DNA from 3 places in the Mangrovibacillus sp. Mu-81 genome. Region 1 is predicted to be linked to each of the others. Evidence: riboswitches for the same ligand, from Rfam matches in the RefSeq annotation. Region 1 holds a riboswitch; each other region holds the start of a gene.
The links. A riboswitch is a leader RNA that binds a small molecule or an ion and turns the genes downstream of it on or off. The one in region 1 is predicted to bind S-adenosylmethionine.
Positions count from the first base shown of each region.

Region 2: linked by a shared signal. The riboswitch ahead of V6B33_RS04770 (O-acetylhomoserine aminocarboxypropyltransferase/cysteine synthase family protein) and the one ahead of V6B33_RS14820 (YezD family protein) in region 1 are both predicted to bind S-adenosylmethionine.
Region 3: linked by a shared signal. The riboswitch ahead of V6B33_RS08215 (2,3-diketo-5-methylthiopentyl-1-phosphate enolase) and the one ahead of V6B33_RS14820 (YezD family protein) in region 1 are both predicted to bind S-adenosylmethionine.

Region 1 covers NZ_JBAJHU010000007.1:75,788-83,218, forward strand. The annotation lists gene V6B33_RS14795 (nitrite/sulfite reductase) at 1-754, opposite strand, end outside; gene cysC (adenylyl-sulfate kinase) at 767-1,369, opposite strand; gene sat (sulfate adenylyltransferase) at 1,386-2,519, opposite strand; gene V6B33_RS14810 (inorganic phosphate transporter) at 2,562-3,626, opposite strand; gene V6B33_RS14815 (phosphoadenylyl-sulfate reductase) at 3,642-4,340, opposite strand; gene V6B33_RS14820 (YezD family protein) at 4,449-4,601, opposite strand; SAM riboswitch class I at 4,684-4,795, opposite strand; gene V6B33_RS14825 (L-cystine transporter) at 4,918-6,300, opposite strand; gene V6B33_RS14830 (thiazole biosynthesis adenylyltransferase ThiF) at 6,541-7,431, opposite strand, start outside.
Region 2 covers NZ_JBAJHU010000002.1:208,946-216,376, reverse strand. The annotation lists gene V6B33_RS04785 (peroxiredoxin family protein) at 1-142, shown strand, start outside; gene V6B33_RS04780 (DUF302 domain-containing protein) at 265-645, shown strand; gene V6B33_RS04775 (trans-sulfuration enzyme family protein) at 1,061-2,197, shown strand; SAM riboswitch class I at 2,284-2,407, shown strand; gene V6B33_RS04770 (O-acetylhomoserine aminocarboxypropyltransferase/cysteine synthase family protein) at 2,648-3,943, shown strand; gene metX (homoserine O-acetyltransferase MetX) at 4,059-5,141, shown strand; gene V6B33_RS04760 (S41 family peptidase) at 5,402-6,868, shown strand; gene V6B33_RS04755 (SDR family oxidoreductase) at 7,267-7,431, shown strand, end outside.
Region 3 covers NZ_JBAJHU010000003.1:214,356-221,786, forward strand. The annotation lists gene V6B33_RS08205 (carbon-nitrogen family hydrolase) at 1-688, opposite strand, end outside; gene V6B33_RS08210 (pyridoxal phosphate-dependent aminotransferase) at 808-1,986, shown strand; SAM riboswitch class I at 2,047-2,153, shown strand; gene V6B33_RS08215 (2,3-diketo-5-methylthiopentyl-1-phosphate enolase) at 2,241-3,455, shown strand; gene V6B33_RS08220 (methylthioribulose 1-phosphate dehydratase) at 3,549-4,178, shown strand; gene V6B33_RS08225 (1,2-dihydroxy-3-keto-5-methylthiopentene dioxygenase) at 4,196-4,708, shown strand; gene V6B33_RS08230 (GNAT family N-acetyltransferase) at 4,906-5,427, shown strand; gene V6B33_RS08235 (aspartyl-phosphate phosphatase Spo0E family protein) at 5,672-5,917, shown strand; gene V6B33_RS08240 (MarR family winged helix-turn-helix transcriptional regulator) at 6,144-6,602, shown strand; gene V6B33_RS08245 (M3 family oligoendopeptidase) at 6,733-7,431, shown strand, end outside.

The DNA of each region.
Region 1 (7,431 bases):
TTACCGCAATGGCCGTATCTTTCACCTGCTGAGGGAGGAGGAATACATCAAGCTCCTCTGCAAGAAACGGACGTGCAGACAATCCTCCGCCGATCTTCAAATGAAAACCGACTTTCGATTCCCCATCGATCACTTTTGTTGCAGGAGTGAAGGATACACAATTGATCTCCGCATTGGCTGCATTATGGACATTTGAACTGATTGACATTTTATACTTCCTTGGAAGGTTCGAAAAATCTTCATTATGCTGAAAAAAATCATAAATTTCTTTAACAAGTGCTCTTGTATCAAATAATTCATCTGGATCAATACCGGCCAGAGGGTTTCCTACGATATTCCGTGTAATATCGCCGCATGCCCCTGCTGAGGACAATCCTACTTTCTCTAAACGGTCAAAGATATCAGGAATTTGTTCAATCTTTAACCAGTGGAATTGAATGGCCTGCCTCGTCGTAATATCATAAACATCACGCCCGTACTCCTTGGCAATGAAAGCCAGCTCTCTTGCTTGTTCATAAGTAAGTACTCCTGAAGGGACATTGACCCTCATCATAAAATATCCGTCTTCCTTCGGGCGCTGCAAATATAGTCCAGCCCATTTGAATTTATCCCATTCCTCTTTGGGAATAGAGGAAAATCCATGCTCGGCATAATATGGGATATCCCTGAAAATAGCCAACCCGTCTTTCTCCAGCTTCCATTTTTCCGTTTTATTCAGCTTTTCATTTTCAGACCATGATTTTATATAAGCCATTTCATTCACTCCTTAAATAAGACGTTTTTGCTTTAATTCTTTCAGGATTTTCTCTACACATAAACCAATCGAATCCTTTTCAGTATCTAAAACAATTTCCGGATTCAACGGTTCTTCATAAGGAGCGCTGATTCCCGTGAAATTTGTGATTTCATTTCTTCTGGCTTTTCGATAAAGTCCCTTTGGATCTCTTTTCTCACATTCTTCCAGGGAGCATTTCACATGAACTTCGATGAATTCGTCCGGTTCCACTAATTCCCTGACTAGACCCCGGTCACCCCGGTAAGGTGAAATGAAGGCGGTAATCACGATTTGTCCGCTCTCGATAAATAATTTGGATACTTCTCCGATCCTTCTGATGTTTTCTTTGCGATCCCCCTCTATGAAACCCAGATCGCTGTTTAGACCATGCCGGATATTGTCACCGTCAAGGACCACTGCCTGCTTTCCGCTTTCGAAAAGGGAATGCGCCAGCTTATTGGCGACGGAAGACTTTCCGGATGCAGACAATCCGGTGAACCATAATATAAAGCTTCCGTGACCATTCTTTTTCCGTCTTGAATCCTTTTTTACTGCCGCCTCATGCCAGACGATATTCTCTGTTCCGCTGCTCATCTAAACTCCTCCTTTCTTATGATTGGACTTCCTGAGCCAATCCGCTGATTAATACATCAATTACTTCACGCCTGCTGAATGTGGAAGGCGGAATTTCTCCGTTTCGTAACATCCCTCTCACTTTCGTCCCGGATAAGATGACATGATGTTTCCGATCATGCGGACAAGTTTTGGCTGTCGCCATCCCTTCACACTTTTCACAATAGAAGCTGTGTTCGAACCGGAGAGGTATGATACCGATATCATCCGGACTGAACCGATCAAAGATTTTTTGAGCATCATACGTGCCATAGTAATCTCCAACTCCTGCATGATCACGTCCAACAATGAAATGAGTGCATCCGTAATTTTTGCGCACCAGTGCATGAAAGACCGCTTCCCTGGGACCTGCATACCTCATGGCAGCGGGGAAAACACCAAGTGTCACGTTATCCCCCGGATAATAGTTCTTCAACAGCACCTCATAGCTCTGCATTCTGATTGGCGCAGGGATGTCATCCGTTTTGGTTTCACCGACCAGAGGATTTAAGAATAATCCGTCAACCGTTTCCAGTGCCGTTTTCTGAATATATTCGTGAGCCCTGTGAACAGGATTTCGAGTTTGGAAGCCGACAATGGTCTTCCAACCTTTTTGTTGAAATTTCCTCCTAGTTTCATACGGGTCAAATGAGTAGGCAGGGAATGGTCTCGACAGGCGTTTATGAAGTGTGATTTTGCCGCCTGCATAGACATCACCGCGTTGGAATAGTTTTTTCACTCCTGGATGATTCCGGTCACCAGTACCATAAACGTGAAGTGCCTCCTTCTCCTTATCGGGTTCAAATATGTCGCTTATTTCAATGGTTCCGTATGAAATCCCCTTATATACGAGTCTGCTTTTCAACCCTTTTTTTAAATCATTGGATTTATTGACGGGTAGTGTAATCGGTATGCTCCAGACGATTCCACTTTTCAGTCGCATTGTTTCTACTACACTGTTATAGTCTTCTTCTGATAAAAATCCCTGTAAAGGACTGTATGCACCAATTGCAATCAATTCCAAGTCACTCAAGGCTATGTCATCCAATTCAATTTCATGGGTGATTCCTTGTAAGGATTCTTCAGGGTTATATGCTTGTATCAATGTTCCTCCATGCGGTTGTAGACTCAATTCATATCCTCCTTAAAATTATCGATTTAGTCGGTATTAAGATTAAATGCCTCCGCCTTCTTCCTGCAGTGATCTTCTTTCTTCGTTAATAATCTTCATTAAAGAAAGTGCTCCGATAGTGGCGATGATTACGCTGATCGGAACGACGACTGAATAAATATCACTTTGTATCACGAGCTTGATCAGGAAATAAGACATACTAAGTGAAATGAGGGGCGACACCACCCAAATCTTTATGATTTTAGCAACGATTTTTTTCTTCAGCATCATTCTTCCTCCTTTTGCTGCACCGAGACCGATGATGGAGGAAGATGTTACTTGAGTGAGTGGCATTGGCAGCCCATATAAGGAACTGATCATCACCAGGATGGCTCCTGTACTTGATATAATGATGCCTTCCTCTTTTGTAAACCGGGTGATTTTTTTACCATTCGTTTCAACCACTCTTCTACCAAGCAACATGGCACCGAGAGCCACAAAAAATCCTCCAAGCCAAATCCCGCTCCCTATGGACATAATGCCAGCTCCTACCAACGGGCCGACAGCATTGGCTGCATTATTCATCCCTGCAGAAATAGCCTCTAAGAATCCTGCCCCAATGAGCACCGGTCCCAGCCACTTCTTCTCAAATGTATATCCCTTTTTCTTCAGGAGATATAAGCTTTTTCCACTAAGCCAAGTAATAAGAAATGCTATAAGGGGGATCACTACCCAAAAAGTCATGATGACGAAAAGGGATTTCACATACAATACCTGATATGCAACACCTGCGCCCACTACCGCCCCCACTGTTACCTCACTTGTAGAAAGAGGAATACCGATCAGGTTGGCGAGAAACAATGACAGGGTTGAAGATAGCAGGATAATAACTACAATCTTAATCGTCAGTATGTCCTGTGGGATGATCCCCGAACTGATTGTTTTAACTACTTCCCCGCCTCCCACTACCGCCCCCAGCAATACTCCGGAAGCACAGATCAACAATGCTGTTCTCATGTTCTGCACGGCACCTGCTCCATAAGCCACTCCCATCGATGCAGCCGCTCCACTTGCACCGATGTTAATGGCAAAAAACAGACTTACGCAAATTGCAATGATTTCAAGCAATGAATTGCACCATTCTTAATGAAGTCCACATTCGGTCTTCCCTTTACCTTTCCATCTGCCGGAGCGGAAGTCGTTCCTGTCAAAGGCAGGGGCTGTGCAATGGACGCAGCCTATACTGGGATATCCTTCATCATGGAGAGGATTATAAGGAAGCTGATGTTTGTGAACGTACCTCCAGATTTCTTTCCATGACCAATGAATGAGCGGACATATTTTTATCGATTCAAATTTTTCATCCCGATTGATGAAGTTTACGTTCCTTCTCGTTTCGGACTGTTCCCTGCGCAACCCCGAAATCCACGCATGGCCTTCCGCCAATGCTTCTTTTAGTGGGCGCAGCTTTCTTATATCGCAACATTGATTGGGATTGTTTTCCCACAACTTGTCACCATGGGCTTCAGCCTGTTCTTCTAATGTCAACGCTGCCTTTTTCAGGATGATCGTTAAATCAGGGTATGATTTCCTGACGCTCTCGATCGTTTCATATGTCTCTTTGAAATGGACATCTGTATCAAGGAAGATGATTTTTGCTGAAGGCTTGACCTTTGAAATCAAATCAATCAGTACAATTCCTTCTATACCAAAGCTGCAAGCATAAAGAATATCTTCCCCATAATGTTCGTATGCCCACTCCAAGACATTCAGGGCCCCCTTGTAGGTTTCATCTACTTCAAAAGGGCAGGTTGGTTGAGTCCAAGTTTGATAAGTTAACAAAGTCTGACCCCCTTCTTTCGCTCGAATAGAAAAAGAGGCATTTACACAAAAGGGGAGTATCACCCTGAACGTGTAAATGCCTCTAGTTTGTCTAGTCAGCATTTTTACTTATTTAATTCTTACTTTTTCATTTTTCTCAAGCTGGACGACCTTGCCATCCTGGACCACCAGTGTGATGGAACCGAACTTCATCTTGTTTAACATTGACTTTACACTTTCAACCACTTCATCAAACTCTTCTCCTTTATTCTGTTCTGCCACAAGATTCCCCCAGACTTCGACTTATCCAGTTAGAACGTTAAAAAACAACCTTCCAGATTGGAAGGTTGTTCAGGTAAAGGTTACCTTATCTTCCAAAATGACGTTACATTTTGCTGGAATTAGCACCTTACTCTTTAAAAAAGTAGGTTGCCGGGCTTCAAAGGGCCAGTTCCCTCCACCTCTCTGGATAAGAAATATTAAATTTAATATTCTAAATAATATCACGTTTTCCGAGGATGTCAAGCCGAGTTTTACAATCGGATTAATAAACTTTATTTTTAGTATGCTCCTTTTTCGTTTTTCCTAAAGTTTAATGTCAGTCTTCTGCAGACTGCACCCCATTATAAGTCCCTGCATCGAGTTCACCGGTCACTTTACTGGTTATAACCCCGGAAGTCATCGCCCCGCTTACATTGACAGCCGTACGGCCCATATCAATCAACGGTTCTACTGATATCAACAGACCGGCAAGCGCAATCGGCAAGTCCATAGCAGATAATACCAGGATGGCGGCAAATGTAGCTCCGCCTCCGACCCCAGCGACTCCGAAAGACGAAATTGCAACGATCAAAATTAACGTCAAGATGAAAGAAGGGGTCAATGGGTCGATGCCGACAGTAGGTGCAATCATCACCGCCAGCATGGCAGGGTACACCCCTGCACATCCGTTTTGACCGATTGATAATCCGAATGAGCCAGAGAAGTTAGCGATTCCTTCTGAAACACCAAGTTTCTTCGTCTGGGTATGAATATTCAACGGAAGGGTTCCGGCACTGGATCTCGAAGTAAATGCAAATGTTAATACCGGCAATACCTTCCTCACATACGTAAGCGGGTTCAATCCTGCAAGTGTCAGCATAATCAAATGAATGGCAAACATGATAATCAGAGCGATATATGATGCTCCAACAAATTCACCAAGCTTTATGATGGCATCGAAATCACTCAACGCCACCGTTTTAGCCATGATCGCCAATACACCGAATGGAGTAAGTCTCAACACCAATGTTACGATTCTCATGACGACTGCATATACGGAATCCACAATCCTTTTGAAAGCGGCAGCGGCTTCCTGTTCCTTTCTCTGGACCCCGAGATAGGCAACGCCTATGAAAGCGGCAAAAATGACGACAGCAATCGTGGAAGTCGCCCGCTGACCCGTAAAATCAAAGAACGGATTGGCAGGGAGAAGCTCCAATATTTTTTGCGGATAACTCTGGCCATCCATCGCCGCTGCCCTTTCTTCCAGCTGTTCCCCTCTCGCCGTTTCTGCATCACCTTGTTCAATCTGAATTGCTTCAAGATCGAATGCAGCGGTAGTGGCGATCCCGACAGCAGCAGCTACCGCCGTCGTACCGACAAGCAGACCCAGTATCAGCACAGCGATCTTTCCAAGATTGTGAGATTGTTTCAACTTAGTAAAAGCCGAAATGATCGATACGAACACGAGTGGCATGACAATCATTTGCAAGAGCTTGATATACCCGCTGCCGACAATGTTGTACCACTCAATCGACTGCAGTAAGTTTTCATCTCCCGCCTCATACAACCACTGCAGGAAGAATCCAAAAAGTATACCAAGACCAAGGGCAGTGAATACCCTTTTTGAAAACGAAGCCTTCTTTTTTTGCAAATAAATTAATACACCGATAAGAACGATAAACATCAGAAGATTCAACAGTACCATCCAAACATTCATGGTAAAACCTCCTTTTCTAAGATGTATAGACTTGCCGGCCGATAGACTGCGGCCTACTGTATTTTATGTTGAGGTTTATCCAGATATGATGAACCAAGGCCCGTCCTCCTCCGATTTAATGCAGTGAGGGACGGGCCTTGGATATCAATTAATCACGCTCTTTTCGCAAGATATGTAACTTTACTCATTAGAAAATACCTTTTTAATGAACTTAAGCAACAATCCTTATAAAAATAGCCATCAATTAAAATATCGATGATAAAGGGATTTCGCTTCCTTGATATCATTGGTGCCATGGATGAGTGCGCGGCCGTCTCTGAATAAAACAATCCGGTGTTTTCCAGTTTTACAAGCAAGAAGATATGGATTCACTTCAACTTTCTCCACCACATGTTCAAGCTGTGACCCCACCCTCTCCAGTTCAACAGGTTTCAAGACGCTGGGGCGGATCTGAACGGCATCCCTGCCGCATAAAACGGCTGATTTCATCTGGTTTTCATATTTAAGAAATGGATATTGCGGCTTTTCCCCGCAGGATGGACAGGCTGCCTTCTTCAATCCCCGGACATCCACAGAGCTGAACTCATTGCTCCAGACATCAAATGAAGTAAGTCTTTGACGGACAGCATCCCAATCTTCTACCAATATCTTCAACGCATCAGCCACTTGATATGAGACGACCATTGATACTGCAGGCGAGATTATTCCTGCTGCATCGCACGTTAAAGCTTTGGAAGGTAAGGTCTGGAGCAGGCAGTGCATACATGGTGTCCTGCCTGGAGTGAATGTATATGTTATTCCGTAGCTTCCGGCACAGCCACCGTAGATCCAGGGAATATTTTTCTGCATTGATACATCATTTATCATCATTCTACTCTCAAAATTATCGGTGCCATCGATGATCAGGTCGACACCTTCAGAAAGGCGCAGCAAGTCACCGGGGCCGGCATCCATGATGTGTGCTGCGGCTTCTGATCCGGAATTGATTTCTTTCAGGTGTTTTTTTGCTGCAACGGCCTTTGGAAGTCTTTCGAATGCGTCTTTCTCGGTATAAAGCTGCTGTCTTTGAAGATTGCTTATTTCCACATAATCACGGTCAACAATTGTGAGTTTACCTACTCCCGCACGTAC
Region 2 (7,431 bases), on a different contig from region 1:
AGACGGTGAAATCGGCGAAGAATACCGCGCCTTCACGATTCCGACCACCTACATGATCGACACTAATGGTCAAATCAGGCATAAAATCGTCGGTCCCATGAACGAAGACATGATGGATGAAATGGTCGAAGGAATGGACTGAGGCGTGAAAGCCCGACCCTCACCCTTGACGTTTAAATGATACTCCACGAGGTATATTAATAGTATGGGAATATTATTGTTGAAGACACTATGATGTGAGAGAAAATGAAGGAGGAGTACTGGATGTTTCATTACACAAAGGAAGTTTCGATGAATGTAAAGGAAGCAGCGGAGAAGGTGGAGGCTGCTCTGAAAGAAGAAAGCTTTGGTGTTCTATGGAATCTGGATCTTGCCGGGAAACTTAAAGACAAAGGCCTGGAATTCGATGAAGAAGTGCTCGTTCTGGAAGTGTGCAATCCCCATGAAGCGAAAAAAGTCCTCGAACAGAGCATGCTGGTTAGCTACTTCCTGCCGTGTAAGGTGACCGTCTACACAGAAAACGGCAAGACGAAAGTGGGCATGGCCAAACCAAGCAAACTGATCGAGCTCGTCGATCATGATGAACTGAAAACGCTCGCGCTCAATATTGAAAATCGCTTGATCGGTTGTTTGGAACGAGTGTAGATGATGGGCGAGGAACCTGCTGTGGAAATTGCGGCAGGTTTTTTGTTTTGAAATTGACATGATTCTATCATTTTTCTCTGTAAGATTAGGATAAATAAGTATTCGGCATGAAATTAAACAGTGAAATTGTACGGCTGAGATTAAGAATTGCGCTGCTTTACAGGATAATTGTGCCACTTTTTCAATAATTGCTCTGGTTACTAGATAATTGCTCCCCTTCCACAATATTTGAGCCGCATATGAATTTATTGCGCCGGATTCCAGATAATTGCGCAACTTGTCGAAAAATCTCCAAGCCTACAACCACATCCTCCAAAAAAATAATCCGACAACCGAAACATTTCTCTTCCTCACAATCTTCTGAATATGATACACTCTTCTAAAGCCAATTGATCTAAGAGGAAGGATGACAATCATGAAGTTCACAACAAAAGTCGTACATAGCCAGTTAAAAGGAACCGGGGATATCCGCAGCAAGACGACCCCGATCTACCAGACTTCCGCTTTTTCATTTCAATCACTGGAAGAGCTTGAAGGTTTCTATGAAGGAAAATCACCTTACCTCTACACGCGGACGGGGAATCCGAACACGGACGAACTAGGTCAGATGGTAGCTGCACTTGAAGGCGCGTCTGCCGGGGTTGCGACATCTTCAGGCTTGTCGGCGATTCTGGCTGCTGTACTTGCGGTTGTGAAATCCGGCGACCACATCGTAGCAGCTGAGGACCTGTATGGAGGCACCTTCCATATGCTGAAGGAAGAGTTGAAGGGGTTCGGAATCACGACAACTTTCGTCGACTTCACCAACCGTGAAGAAATTGAACACGCCATCACACCTCATACTAAACTGCTTTACAGCGAAACAGTCACCAATCCATTCATGAGGGTGGAAGACATCCCACAGTTGGTGGAGCTTGCCGAAAAACATCAGCTCAAAACGATCATCGATAACACATTCGCTACTCCATACTTGCGACAGCCTTATCTTGAAGGAGTCGATCTCGTTGCTCACAGTGCCACCAAATATATCGGTGGACACAGCGACATCACGGCAGGCGTCGTGACCGGGAAAGAAGACCTCGTAAAAAAAGCAAGGGAAAAAGTAGTCAACATGGGCTCCAATCTAAGTCCATTTGAAGCATGGCTGACTGCAAGAGGGGCAAAAACACTTGGCCTCCGCATGGGTGCGCAGGCCCATAACGCCGGCCAGCTCAGTGAAAACTTAAGAACGAATCAACACGTAAAACATGTATATTACCCGCATGATCTTTCTGAAAAAGGTAACGGAGCGATCGTGACCATCGAGCTAGATGCATCATGCGATATCAGTACATTCTTCAAATCTCTCGGCTGGATCAAAATCGTGCCGACCCTTGCAGGAGTGGAAACGACCGTCTCCTATCCGCTCGGCACTTCACATCGGGCACTGCCGAGAGAAGCACAGGAAAAATTGGGCATAAACACATATGTCGTGCGAATATCTTTAGGAATCGAAGACGCAGAGGACATCGTCACCCAATTCAACGAAGCAATCACAAAATGTATAAAATAATTAAAAAAATCAGAAAACACTCTTGACGTTGAGTGAAGATGCCTTTATAATTCATTTCAACGCACTACTTATTGACAACTTAATCGCTCTTATCCAGAGAGGCGGAGGGACTAGGCCCGATGAAGCCCGGCAACCTTCATGCTCGCAGGAAGTTCTGCGACTGCATGAAAAGGTGCTAATTCCTGCAGACATTTGTCTGAAAGATAAGAGGAGGACCGCCTATTAAATTAGACCCTCTTCTTAGGAAGGGGGTTTTTGATTTTTCCTCTTCTCTTAAAAAATTCCTAGAATGATTGCCGGGTCGGTGAAGGCAGCTCGCTACTCACTACTCACCATTTCGCAAGTCTGATGAATCCAAACCCGAAACCGCCAATCTGCAAGCATTCAAAACATTACTACGCAAAAAGTCAATGGAAAACCAACAAACCAAATTGCCAGGAGGAATTCATTATGACAAAATCATTCGATGTAGAAACGGTATTACTTCACGGGGGCCAGGAGCCCGATCCATCAACAGGTTCACGTGCGGTGCCGATTTACCAGACGACTTCATATGTATTTGATAACAGCGAACACGCTGCGAAATTATTCGGTCTTGAAGAGGAGGGGAATATTTACTCCCGTATCATGAATCCGACGGTCGATGTTCTTGAAAAGCGGATTGCCCTGCTGGAAGGCGGGATCGGCGCTCTCGGTGTTTCTTCCGGGATGGCTGCGATTTCGTTGTCCATCTTGAATATCGCTGGAGCAGGGGATGAAATCGTCGCTGCTACGAATCTATACGGCGGAACATACAACCTCTTCTCCACGACGCTTCCGAAGTACGGCATCAAGGTGCACTTCGTCGACCCGACCGATCCGGAGAACTTCCGGAACGCGATCACGCCGAAAACGAAGGCTGTTTTTGCCGAAACGATCGGAAATCCGAGCCTTCACGTTCTTGACATTGAAGCTGTTGCGAAAGTGGCGCATGACAACGAAATTCCACTGATCATCGATAACACATTCGCCACTCCGTATCTCACCAAGCCGATTGAATGGGGAGCGGACATTGTCATCCATTCCGCCACGAAATGGATTGGCGGCCACGGTACAGCGATCGGCGGACTCGTGGTCGACGGCGGCAAGTTTGACTGGAATAACAAGAAATTCCCGGGCTTTGTAGAAGAAGATCCAAGCTACAATGGAATCCGCTTTGGAATCGATGTCGGCGAAGCAGCTTTCATTACAAAATTAAGGGTCCAGCTGCTGCGTGACTTCGGGGCGTGCTTAAGCCCGCAAAACGCGTTCCTGCTCCTGCAGGGGCTTGAAACGCTGCACCTGCGAATCGAAAGACACACGGAAAACGCATTGAAAATCGCTGAGCACCTCAATCAGCACAGCGGTGTGGCGTGGGTGTCCTATCCAGGTCTCGAACAGCATCCGTCACATGCACTGGCTCAAAAATATCTGCCAAAAGGAGCAGGCTCGATCGTCGTCTTCGGCATCAAAGGCGGAAGGGATTCCGGACGCAAAGTCGTGGACAACATCACCCTCTGGTCACATGTGGCAAACGTGGGGGATGCAAAGTCACTCATCATCCATCCTGCTTCGACAACCCATCAGCAATTGAATGATCAGGAACTGCGTTCAACCGGTGTTACGGAAGAATTGGTACGCTTATCGGTCGGATTGGAGTCGGCTAAAGACCTGTTGGAAGACCTGGATCACGCGATCGAAGCGGCACTGGCTGCATCACCGGTATAATCCGGGCGATTTCAATGGCCACGCATTTGAAAATAAAAAATAGAACAATGGGGGGCGGACAGCTCAATCTGACCCTCTTCCCCCCCAATCACTCACCAAAAAAGGAGGCGACGGAATGGAGAACCCGCACACCAGTAACACACAATATGAAGTGAACTCCATTACGATCCCATCCCTGACCTTGGAATGCGGCAGCACGCTTGAACAGGTGGAGCTTGTGTATGAAAGGCTCGGCAGGACGGAAGGACCGGTCATCCTTATCTGTCACGCACTCACTGGCAATCACCTTGTAAAAGGGACGCCGGACTGCAAAGGGTGGTGGGACGGCCTCATAGGTCCCCATTCGTACTTGGATACTGACGAGTACACAATTCTTTCTTTTAACGTGCTGGGCGGCAACGACGGCAGCACCGGTCCGGCATCCATCAACCCCGCAACAGGGAAACCATTTGGCCGACAATTTCCGGACGTCACCGTAAGAGACATGGTCAACGCTCAATATCTTGCTCTGAAAGAACTGTCGATCGCTCATCTTCATGCAGTGGTCGGCGGTTCTTTGGGCGGAATGCAGGCATTGGAGTGGGGCATGATGTACCCATCCTTCGTCGACAAAGTATTCGCGCTTGCCGTCACACCAGCTCTCAGCGACTACGGGCTGGCATTTAATCATATCGGCATCCAGGCGATCGAATCGGATCCCGATTTTCAACACGGTCATTACCTGCCAGGCGCGGTCCTGAAAGGGTTGGAGATTGCGAGAATGGCCGGGATGGTCACGTACAGGACACCACGTCTTTTTGACGACCGCTTCAAGCGTGAAGAAACACAGTCTTCTTTTAAAGTTGAAAGTTATTTGAATTACCAGGGAAAGAAGCTTGCAAAGCGTTTCGATCCGAACAGTTACCTGACACTCCTGAAAGCCATGAATTCGCATGACTTGAGCAGGAACCGCGGATGCACGCTTGATGACATAGCGGGAAATTATCCAACTGAACTGATCACGGTCAGCTACGAAGGTGATTTGATTTACTCTCCCGAATATCTCGAAAGCTTCACACATCAGGTTCGGTCAGGAAGGCATTATTTTGTCTCCACTGCGTTTGGCCATGACGGTTTTCTGGTGGAATTCGAGAAATGGGGGAGCATGATTTCCTCCCATCTGAAACAATTTCAACCCAATCGCGTTGTGAACGGCTAAAGTATCATAACCCGTCCCCCTCCAACATATAGTTAAATAAGCAAAGACATCGCACCGCCTACAGCGCGTTTTTGTGTGGTGTCTTTTTCTTTGGATAAGAATCGCAGCGCTTTTCGTAGTGTCCGGCTGCTGAGCCATACTTTGGTGAAAAAAGGAGACAAGCAGTACTGCTGAATGATCCGGAAATGGACAATCAATCTTCAACCGATGGCAGCCGGCACTTTTCTTATCAGTCATGACAACAAGTTGGAGGGGGAAAAATGGAGTTGAGAGGCAGAAAGCTTATCATTGCAATTGTGATCAGCATGCTGATCGGGGCAGGCGGAATGTACGGAGGGGTCACCCTGTTTGATTTTACCGATTCAGGGGACGGGCTAACAGAGTTCAGCGGCAAAGGCGAAGTAAATGACAAGCTTCATAAAGTAGAAGTGGCGTATGATTTGATCAGTGAGAAATTTTTTCAGGATGTAAACAAAGGGGAGCTTGTGGAGGGCGCGATACAAGGGATGCTGAAGACCTTGAACGATCCCTACTCGGTCTATATGAACGCCGAAACAGCATCACAGTTTAATGACGCGCTCGATTCTTCCTTTGAAGGAATCGGGGCAGAAGTCACGATGATGGACGGGAAACTGGTCATCGTTGCCCCTTTTAAAAATTCGCCTGCAGAAGAAGCAGGTCTGAAACCGAATGACCGCATCGTCAAAATCGACGGCAGCAGCATCGACGGCCTGGATCTGTATGAAGCCACTCTTAAGATAAGAGGAAAAAAGGGCACCAAAGTGAAACTGGAAGTGCTGAGGGAAGGCGTGTCGGATCCGATTGAAGTCGCCGTCAAAAGGGACGATATACCGGTCGAAACTGTCCATTCGGATGTGAAAAAAGTGAACGGGGTCACCGCCGGATATATCCAGATCACCACATTCTCTGAAAATACCGCAGTCGATTTTAAAAAGCAGCTGGCAGAACTTGAAAAGAAAAACGTGAAAGGACTCGTGATCGATGTCCGCGGCAACCCGGGCGGTCTGCTGTCTAGCGTCGAACAGATCCTTCAGGAGTTTGTAACAGGCAAGAAGCCTTACATCCAGATCCAGGAACGCAGCGGGGAAGTCATGAAATCCTTCTCCAGCAACAAAAAGAAAAAAGCCTATCCGGTTGTCGTCCTGATCGACGAGGGCAGCGCATCGGCATCAGAAATCCTCGCCGGGGCACTGAAGGAAACGGAAGGATACCCGCTGATCGGTACGAAGAGCTTCGGAAAAGGCACGGTCCAGCAAGCCGTTCCGATGGGTGACGGCAGCAACATCAAGCTGACCATGTACAAGTGGCTCACCCCGAACGGGAACTGGATTCACAAGAAGGGGATCATGCCGGATATCCCGGTCAAACAACCGGCCTACTATTACGCCCATCCTCTTCAACTCGACAAGCCGCTAAAGCCGGAAATGAATAACGACCAAGTGAAAAACGCACAGGAAATGCTGAAAGGCCTCGGATTCATGCTCGACCGTTCAGACGGCTATTACAGCAAGAAAACAGAACAGGCCGTCAAAGAATTCCAAATCCAGCAAGGTCTCGACGCAAACGGGGTCATCGATGCAAAAACAGCCGAACACCTGCAGGCCGAAATCTACCAGCAAGTCCAAAACGAAAAGAACGACCTCCAGCTCCAATCCGCAATCGAATACGTAAACCGCATTGCAAAGGCCGGGGCTCAAACCGAGTAACCAGAATCAAGACCGCTTCCTATACAGGAGGCGGTCTGTTTCTTTTGGGGGAGATTGGAGTGAGGCATTAGAGTGTACCTGGTACATAGTGAGTTTAGTGTACCTGGTACACAAACCGGTTATTGTACCAGGTACAAAGTCGGCTAATGGTGCCTGGTACAAATCCTTTAGATTGTGCCAGGCACCAACCCGCGCATCGAGCCAGGCTCAAACCGGCACAAACGAGCCAGGCTCAAAACCACCAAACCAAGCCAGGCACCATCCCCTCACAATCCACCGCATTCACCCCCACAGGCAAATCAATCAATTCTACTATTTCCCCTGAATTCATGCACTGTTTTTCCAGCAAAATCTATTATATAAAGTGAGACATATTTAATAGAAAGGAGGAGAATATCGTGTTTGATATAAGAGAGAAAGTGGCGATTGTGACCGGCGGCGGACGGGGTCTCGGGAAAGTGATGGCGCTTGCGCTGGGTGAAGCTGGTGCTCATGTTGTCGTTTGCTCGAGAAATCTTTCAGCATGTGAGGAAGTGAGGGATTCACTGCTGGAGCTGGGGGTG
Region 3 (7,431 bases), on a different contig from region 1:
CATCAAGATCTCCCTCAGCAATGACGTCCCCCCATGGGCTTATGATCATCGAATGGCCGCCAAATTCATTTTTCGGATCATTGCCTGCACGGTTGCAGGCGATGACAAAACACTGATTTTCAATGGCCCTGGCCAATAAAAGTGTTCTCCAGTGGGAAATTCTTACTGCGGGCCATTGTGCCACTACAAAAACCACTTTTGCGCCGTCGATGACATGCTTTCTGAACCATTCAGGAAAGCGGATGTCATAACAGATCATGCCAGCCATCTGAGTATCCATGAGCTTGAACAAACCATCTTCCTTACCCGGAATCAAGTAATGATGTTCATCCATGAGTTTAAATAAATGCAGTTTTGTATATTCTTTGACGATACTGCCATTTTTGTCAGCCACAAGTAGATTATTCCCTATCCCTTCACTCGTTTTACTTGCAATGGAACCCCCAACGATATGAATGGAATGGCGGGAAGCAAGGTCTGTCAGGAAAGCGGTACTGTCCCGTGCATCTTCATCTGCAATTTCTTCGATTCTGGTCAAATCATAGCCTGTAGTCCATAGCTCTGGGAAAACGACAATATCACAACCGGCTTCGCTTGCTTTATTCACCCAATGACGAACCCGTTTTTTGTTCTCGTCAGGATCTCCGAATGCAATATCTATTTGTGCAATACCAATTTTTTTAATCAAATGAACACCTCTTCTGACAGAAATATGAATTTTCGCTTTACAATCATTACTTTACGTTATATCATTTGTGACTAGAATTTGAAAGTAAAAAATTTTCAAAAAATGTAGTGGGTGATATGATGAAAACCTTTAAACAAGCAGAAAGAGTCCAAACACTGCCGAAGCAGTTTTTTGCATCGTTGACGGAAAAAGTTCAAAAAGTGGTAAATGAAGGGCATGACGTCATAAATTTGGGGCAGGGAAATCCGGATCAGCCTACCCCGCCGCATATTGTAGAGGCGATGAGGGAAGCAGTGAAATCACCAGGAAACCATAAATATTCTCCATTCAGGGGCCTTGCAACCTTTAAGGAAGCCGCAGCTGAATTTTATAAACGGGAGTATGGCGTGGATATTAACCCGGCAGATGAAGTGGCTGTATTATTCGGGGGGAAGGCAGGTCTTGTGGAAATCCCACAAGTGCTTTTGAATTCAGGGGATACCGTATTGGTACCGGATCCGGGATATCCGGATTACTTATCAGGAGTGTCGCTTTCGGGGGCGAGGATGGCGAAGATGCCGCTGAAGGAAGAGAACCATTTCCTGCCGGATTATGGAACGATTCCAGAAGAAGATTTACAGAAGGCAAAACTCATGTTCTTGAACTACCCGAATAATCCTACGGGGGCTGTTGCTACACCTGCATTCTTCAGGGATACGGTATCGCTTGCAAGCAAACATGATATCTGTGTCGTACATGATTTTGCATATGGAGCGATTGGGTTCGAAGGTCAAAAGCCAGTCAGTTTCCTTGAAACGGATGGAGCAAAGGATGTAGGCATTGAAATATACACATTGTCCAAAACCTATAATATGGCAGGGTGGAGAGTGGGGTTTGCTGTTGGAAACAAAAGTGTGATCGAAGCCCTTAATATTCTCCAGGATCATTTGTATGTAAGTTTATTCGGTGCCATTCAGGAAGCTGCGGAGACTGCATTACTCGGTCCGCAAAAGTGCGTGGATGAATTGGTTGCGACATATGAAAAAAGAAGAAAAACATTGATAGACGGTCTGCAAAGGATTGGCTGGGATGTTTCTGCACCTGCTGGCTCATTCTTTGCATGGCTAAAAGTTCCAGCTGGTTTTTCATCAGTTGAATTTGCAGACTTATTGCTTAATGAGATCAAAGTTGCAGTAGCACCTGGCGTAGGATTTGGTGAGCATGGGGAGGGCTATGTACGTGTGGGGTTATTGACCAGTTTAGAGAGACTAGAAGAAGTCGTGAAACGAATTGAAAATTTGAAATTATTCGATAAATAGATTGACAGAACTGAAAAATGATGACATAATCCAACTGAAATTACATTCATATTTAAGAAATTCTTATCAAGAGCAGGCGGAGGGACCAGCCCTATGAAGCCCGGCAACCGACTTAATTTAAGCACGGTGCTAATTCTTGCAGCATGGTAAATGCTGACAGATAAGATAGAGTGATAGCCAACCTCTTCTTATCGAAGGGGTTTTTTGTATTTTTATTGATTTTCTAACTTTATACCAGCCAGGAGGTATCTCAAGTGGGAGAAGTAATTGCTACATACGAAATAACAGGGAAGAGTCGATCATTTCAAGAAAAAGCGGAAGGGATTGCTCTCGGACTGACAGTCGGTTCATGGACCGATCTTCCATTACTTGAAAAGGACCAATTAAGAAAATACAAGGGAACAGTTGTGGCAGTGAAAGAAAAAGAGGGTGAGATTCCTGCGGCAGAAATTCAAATAGCGTACCCATCAGGGAATTATTCGAATGATATACCTGCGATCTTGACAACCGTGTTCGGCAAACTATCGCTTGACGGCCAGGTTAAGTTAAGAAATATTCATTTTTCCAATGATTTGAAAAAAGGTTATCCGGGACCTCGATTTGGTATTGAAGGAATTAGAGAACTTGTGAAAGTTTCTAACAGACCACTTGTAATGAGCATTTTCAAAGGAGTAATCGGGAGGGACAAGGATTATCTTAAGAACCAGTTGAGGGCCCAGGCACTAGGGGGGATAGACCTGGTAAAAGATGATGAAATTCTTTTTGACAATGAACTGACACCTTTTGAAGAAAGAGTCAGGCAGGGTAAAAACGTTCTGAAGGAGGTAAATGAAGTAACTGGAAAGAGGACCCTTTATGCCGTTAATCTGAGTGGAAGAACGTCAGGCTTAAGGGAAAAAGCGAGAAAGGCAAGAGAGCTTGGAGCAGATGCATTGTTATTCAATGTGTTTTCTTACGGTCTGGATGTTCTTCAGGAACTGCGTGAAGATAATGAAATCGGACTGCCGATCATGGCTCATCCTTCTTTTGCAGGAGCTGCAGCGGCCTCACCTCAATACGGTGTTGATTATTCTTTATGGCTTGGAAAGCTATTAAGAATGACCGGTGCTGATTTCTCCTTATTCCCTTCGCCTTACGGCAGTGTGGCATTAGAAAAAAGACAAGTACTGTCCATCAGCAAAGAGCTGACGAACTCTGATCTGTTTAAAAGGACTTTTCCTGTTCCTTCAGCAGGCATCCATCCCGCACTGGTTCCTCAATTGATTGAAGACTTCGGGAGAGATTGTGTCATCAATGCCGGAGGAGGTGTGCACGGGCATCCCGATGGTGCTTCAGCCGGAGGATCAGCCTTTCTGCAGGCTATCGATGCGGTACTGAAAGGAATTCCCCTCACAGATGCTGCAACAAGACATACCGACCTGGATAAAGCGTTGAGGCTTTGGGGAGGGGAGATTAGTGCCCGTGGATAAACCTGATGTATACTTTTGTGCTATACCGATCCATTTAAACATTATTAACGCATTCAACGATTGTAGATTAGTTCCGGAGAAGGAGGCAGCTGCATGAAATGCGAGCAATCAATATGGGAAGATCTTGCCGGGGTAAAAGAAGAACTTGCCGCACGTGACTGGTTCATGGGGACGAGTGGAAATCTTGCTATCAGAGTCAGTTCTTCCCCGATCACGTTTCTGGTAACGGCAAGCGGTAAAGATAAGCGAAAGAAATCGGATGAAGACTTTCTGCTGGTGGATGGAATGGGTGAACCGGTGGAAAAAACGAAAGTACGTCCCTCGGCCGAAACCATGCTGCACAGCAGAATCTTTCTGAACAGCGGGGCTGGGTGCAGTCTTCATGTACATACTGTGCCAAATAATGTAGTGAGTGAGTTGTATGGGGACGCCGGGGAGATTACATTCAGAAATCAGGAATTGATCAAAGCCTTTGATAAATGGGGAGAAGATGACGAATTAACGATTCCGATCATCTTCAATCATGCACACATCCCCGATCTGGCTGAGGAGTTTTCACAGCACGTCCGGGACGATAAAGGTGCAGTTTTGATACGAAATCATGGAATTACTGTATGGGGCAGGAACTCATTTGAAGCCAAAAAGCTTCTTGAAGCCTGCGAGTTTTTATTTCAATATCAACTGAAGATAGTATCTTTACAGAATCTGAATTTATATACGTGAAGAGGAGGATTTAAATAATGGCAACTATTAAGATCCAGGGTTCGGAGGGAATTGTGGAAAATCAAAATGAGGTAATTTCTTTTTTACATGAGCAAGGTGTAATCTATGAAAATTGGAATATAACAAAATTGGATCCCGGACTTGTGGAGCAATATGATTTAACAGAAGATGAGAAAAACACGATCATCGAATCGTTCAGAGAAGAAATAAAAGATATTTCAGAGAGAAGAGGGTATAAATCCTGGGATGTCATTTCATTATCCTCAAGTACTCCGAACCTGGAGGACCTGTTGAGAAATTTCCAGCAGGAGCACCATCATACCGATGATGAAGTCAGATTCATCGTAAGTGGTCATGGTGTATTCATCATTCAAGGGAGAGACGGAAACTTTTTTGAAGTCCACCTCAACCCGGGTGATTTAATTTCAGTACCGGAAAACATTCGCCACTATTTTACATTGAGTAATGATAAACAAGTGGTGGCAATCCGTATCTTTGTTACAAAAGATGGGTGGGTGCCGATCTATTGATAAGAAGAGGAGAAAAAGCCACAGGTCTTTTTCTCCTTTATTGTTGTATAATGTCGTTGCCCCGGTGCGACATGTGGTTTCAGGGCTTTCATATTCGGCAGAGAACATAGAATGGTGTTCATACTCAGATTGAATGCATAAAATAAGGTAATACCCTTTAGGTCGGTCCAACCATTCCCCTCGAAAGGTGTGAAGCGATGGAACTGATTCCCATCACAATCAGAAGCGAGTATTTTATTAAAATGCTCAATTTGTATCAAATCCTATATGGTGCAGACCCGTTGCAGATGCAAAAACAATTTAATCGCCATTTTCAATATCCGGATTTTGAAGGATATTTCGCCGTTATTGAACAAAGGCTGGCAGGATTTATTTACGGTTATTCTTCCAAAAAAGGCCAATACTATCATGAATTATTGTCAAAGCATTTACATGGGGATCCCAGCTGGATGGAAGACTGTATGGAACTGGCGGAATTAGGCGTCCACCCTAAATACAGGCGATGTGGTATCGCTAAGGAATTAGTGAAGACATTGCTTGAAAACAGAACGGAAACAAAAGCATTGCTGACCACGAGAAAGGACAATGAAGCTGCGGTTCACTTTTATAAAAAAATGGGATGGAAGGAACTAAGAGACGGATTCTACCCAAATGTCCCCCATGAATATATCATTTTCGGAAGGGGAATATCAGCTTATGATCTGAACGGGGACGTTTGACGATTTTTGTCAAAAAAGCAGGCAATACTAGTTATTTTGTCTTGTTTTGCGAATCTATTTACTTTTCTAGTAATAGTTGCGATACTATCTAAGTAACATTCATAGTAATAGATTCAAATCAAGAGAGACAGGTGTTTCAGTATCATCAGGGACAAGTATCTGCGTCAATATGCGCGGTTTATTTATTGGTCTCAGTTGTATTTACAGACTGAACGAGACAAAATAAAAAGGAGCTAGTTAGAAAATGGGTCAATATCTTAAGAAAAAGTGGTTAATCGTAAAAATCAATCAAAAACGTGCTGAAATGATTTCTTTGGGGGAAAGCCTGGGATTGAGTGCAAATGAAACCATTGAATGCAGTCAGCATCTAGATCGGTTATTAAATCAATACCAGGAATGTGATAAGCGAATGAATCAAAGGAATATTCAAGAAATTCCATATGAGTTTAGCCAGGTAATAAAAAGTTTATTAAAGAAGACAGCTTCATAATCATTAAGTTTCTCCTCAAACTTCATTGACCTCATAGAACCACCACTTAATCATACAATCATCGATGTGTCACTTTAAATTAAATACACCCAATCGTAAACCTCTGTCAAGCCTAATCGGTTGACGGAGGTTTTTAAAATGAGCTATATGAATCTTGGTAAGATTGACTTCAGTCCATAATTCTAGTATAATATTTTGAAACTGAGATATTAGTTTAATTAAAGGAATGAAGAATATGAAGGAAAACCAGGACACCAAGCAATCATTAAAGCTTTTCATCGTACTTTCCCGTGCTTTTAAAGCATTAAATGAAGAGATTAATAAAAATATACAGGAAAACGGATTGAATCCCACTGAGTTTGCTGTTTTAGAGCTTCTTTATCACAAAGGTGATCAGCCTCTTCAGCAAATCGGCGGAAAGATATTGTTAGCATCAGGAAGTATAACATATGTGGTGGATAAACTCGAACAAAAAGGATATCTGAAACGGGTTGCCTGCCCAAAAGACAGACGTGTCACCTATGCACAGATATCAGAATCCGGCAGAAGCCTGATTGACAGTATTTTTCCTAATCATGAAGAGAGAATCCATGAATTGATGTCGGCTCTTTCACCGGATGAAAAAGATGACGCCATTAATCTTGTGAAGAAGCTGGGATTATCAATCAAGGATTTATCATATTGATTTCGTGAAAGAGCCTTTATACATGAAGGTTCTTTTTTCTGTTTTCAAAGATGAAAATTTTCAGAAACACAGGAGAATCAGGTTGATGAGTCGAATAGTATAAATGGATTTTGAAAAAGGGGGAACTCAGATGAAATTTGGACAGTTTACATATGAACGACCGGTATTGAAAGAGATAAAGAAAGGGTTTACCGTTGCTTTGGCTGAATTCAAGCAAGCAGCTTCAATTGATGATCAAATTTCTGCAATGGATCAAATAAATAGAATACGCCTCGATTTTGATACAATGCAGAACATCTGCTATATCCGCCATTCCATTGATACGAATGATGACTTTTATAAAGAGGAACAGGATTATTTGGATGATATATTACCTGAGGTTCAGGGGCTGGTCACCGGTTACTATAAAGAACTCCTTAATTCAGCGTTTCGGAAAGAATTGGAACAGCGTTGGGGCAAACAACTATTCTCATTGGCTGAAAGTGAAATCAAAACTTTTTCACCGGAAGTGGTCGAGCTGCTTCAACAGGAAAATAAACTATCATCTCAATACACGAAGTTAATGGCTTCAGCAAAAATTGCCTTTCAAGGAGAAGAAAGAACACTTGCCCAAATGGGGCCATTCACACAATCGGTAAACCGGGAGACACGGAAGGAAGCAACGTTTGCCACTGTTTCTTTCTTCGAAGAGGCTCAAGATGAGTTAGATCGTATTTATGATGAACTTGTCAAGCTCCGTCATAAGATTGCTGTTACCTTGGGTTATGAGAATTTCGTGGAACTCGGCTATTACCGCATGACCAGAACCGATTACACCCCTGAGATGGTT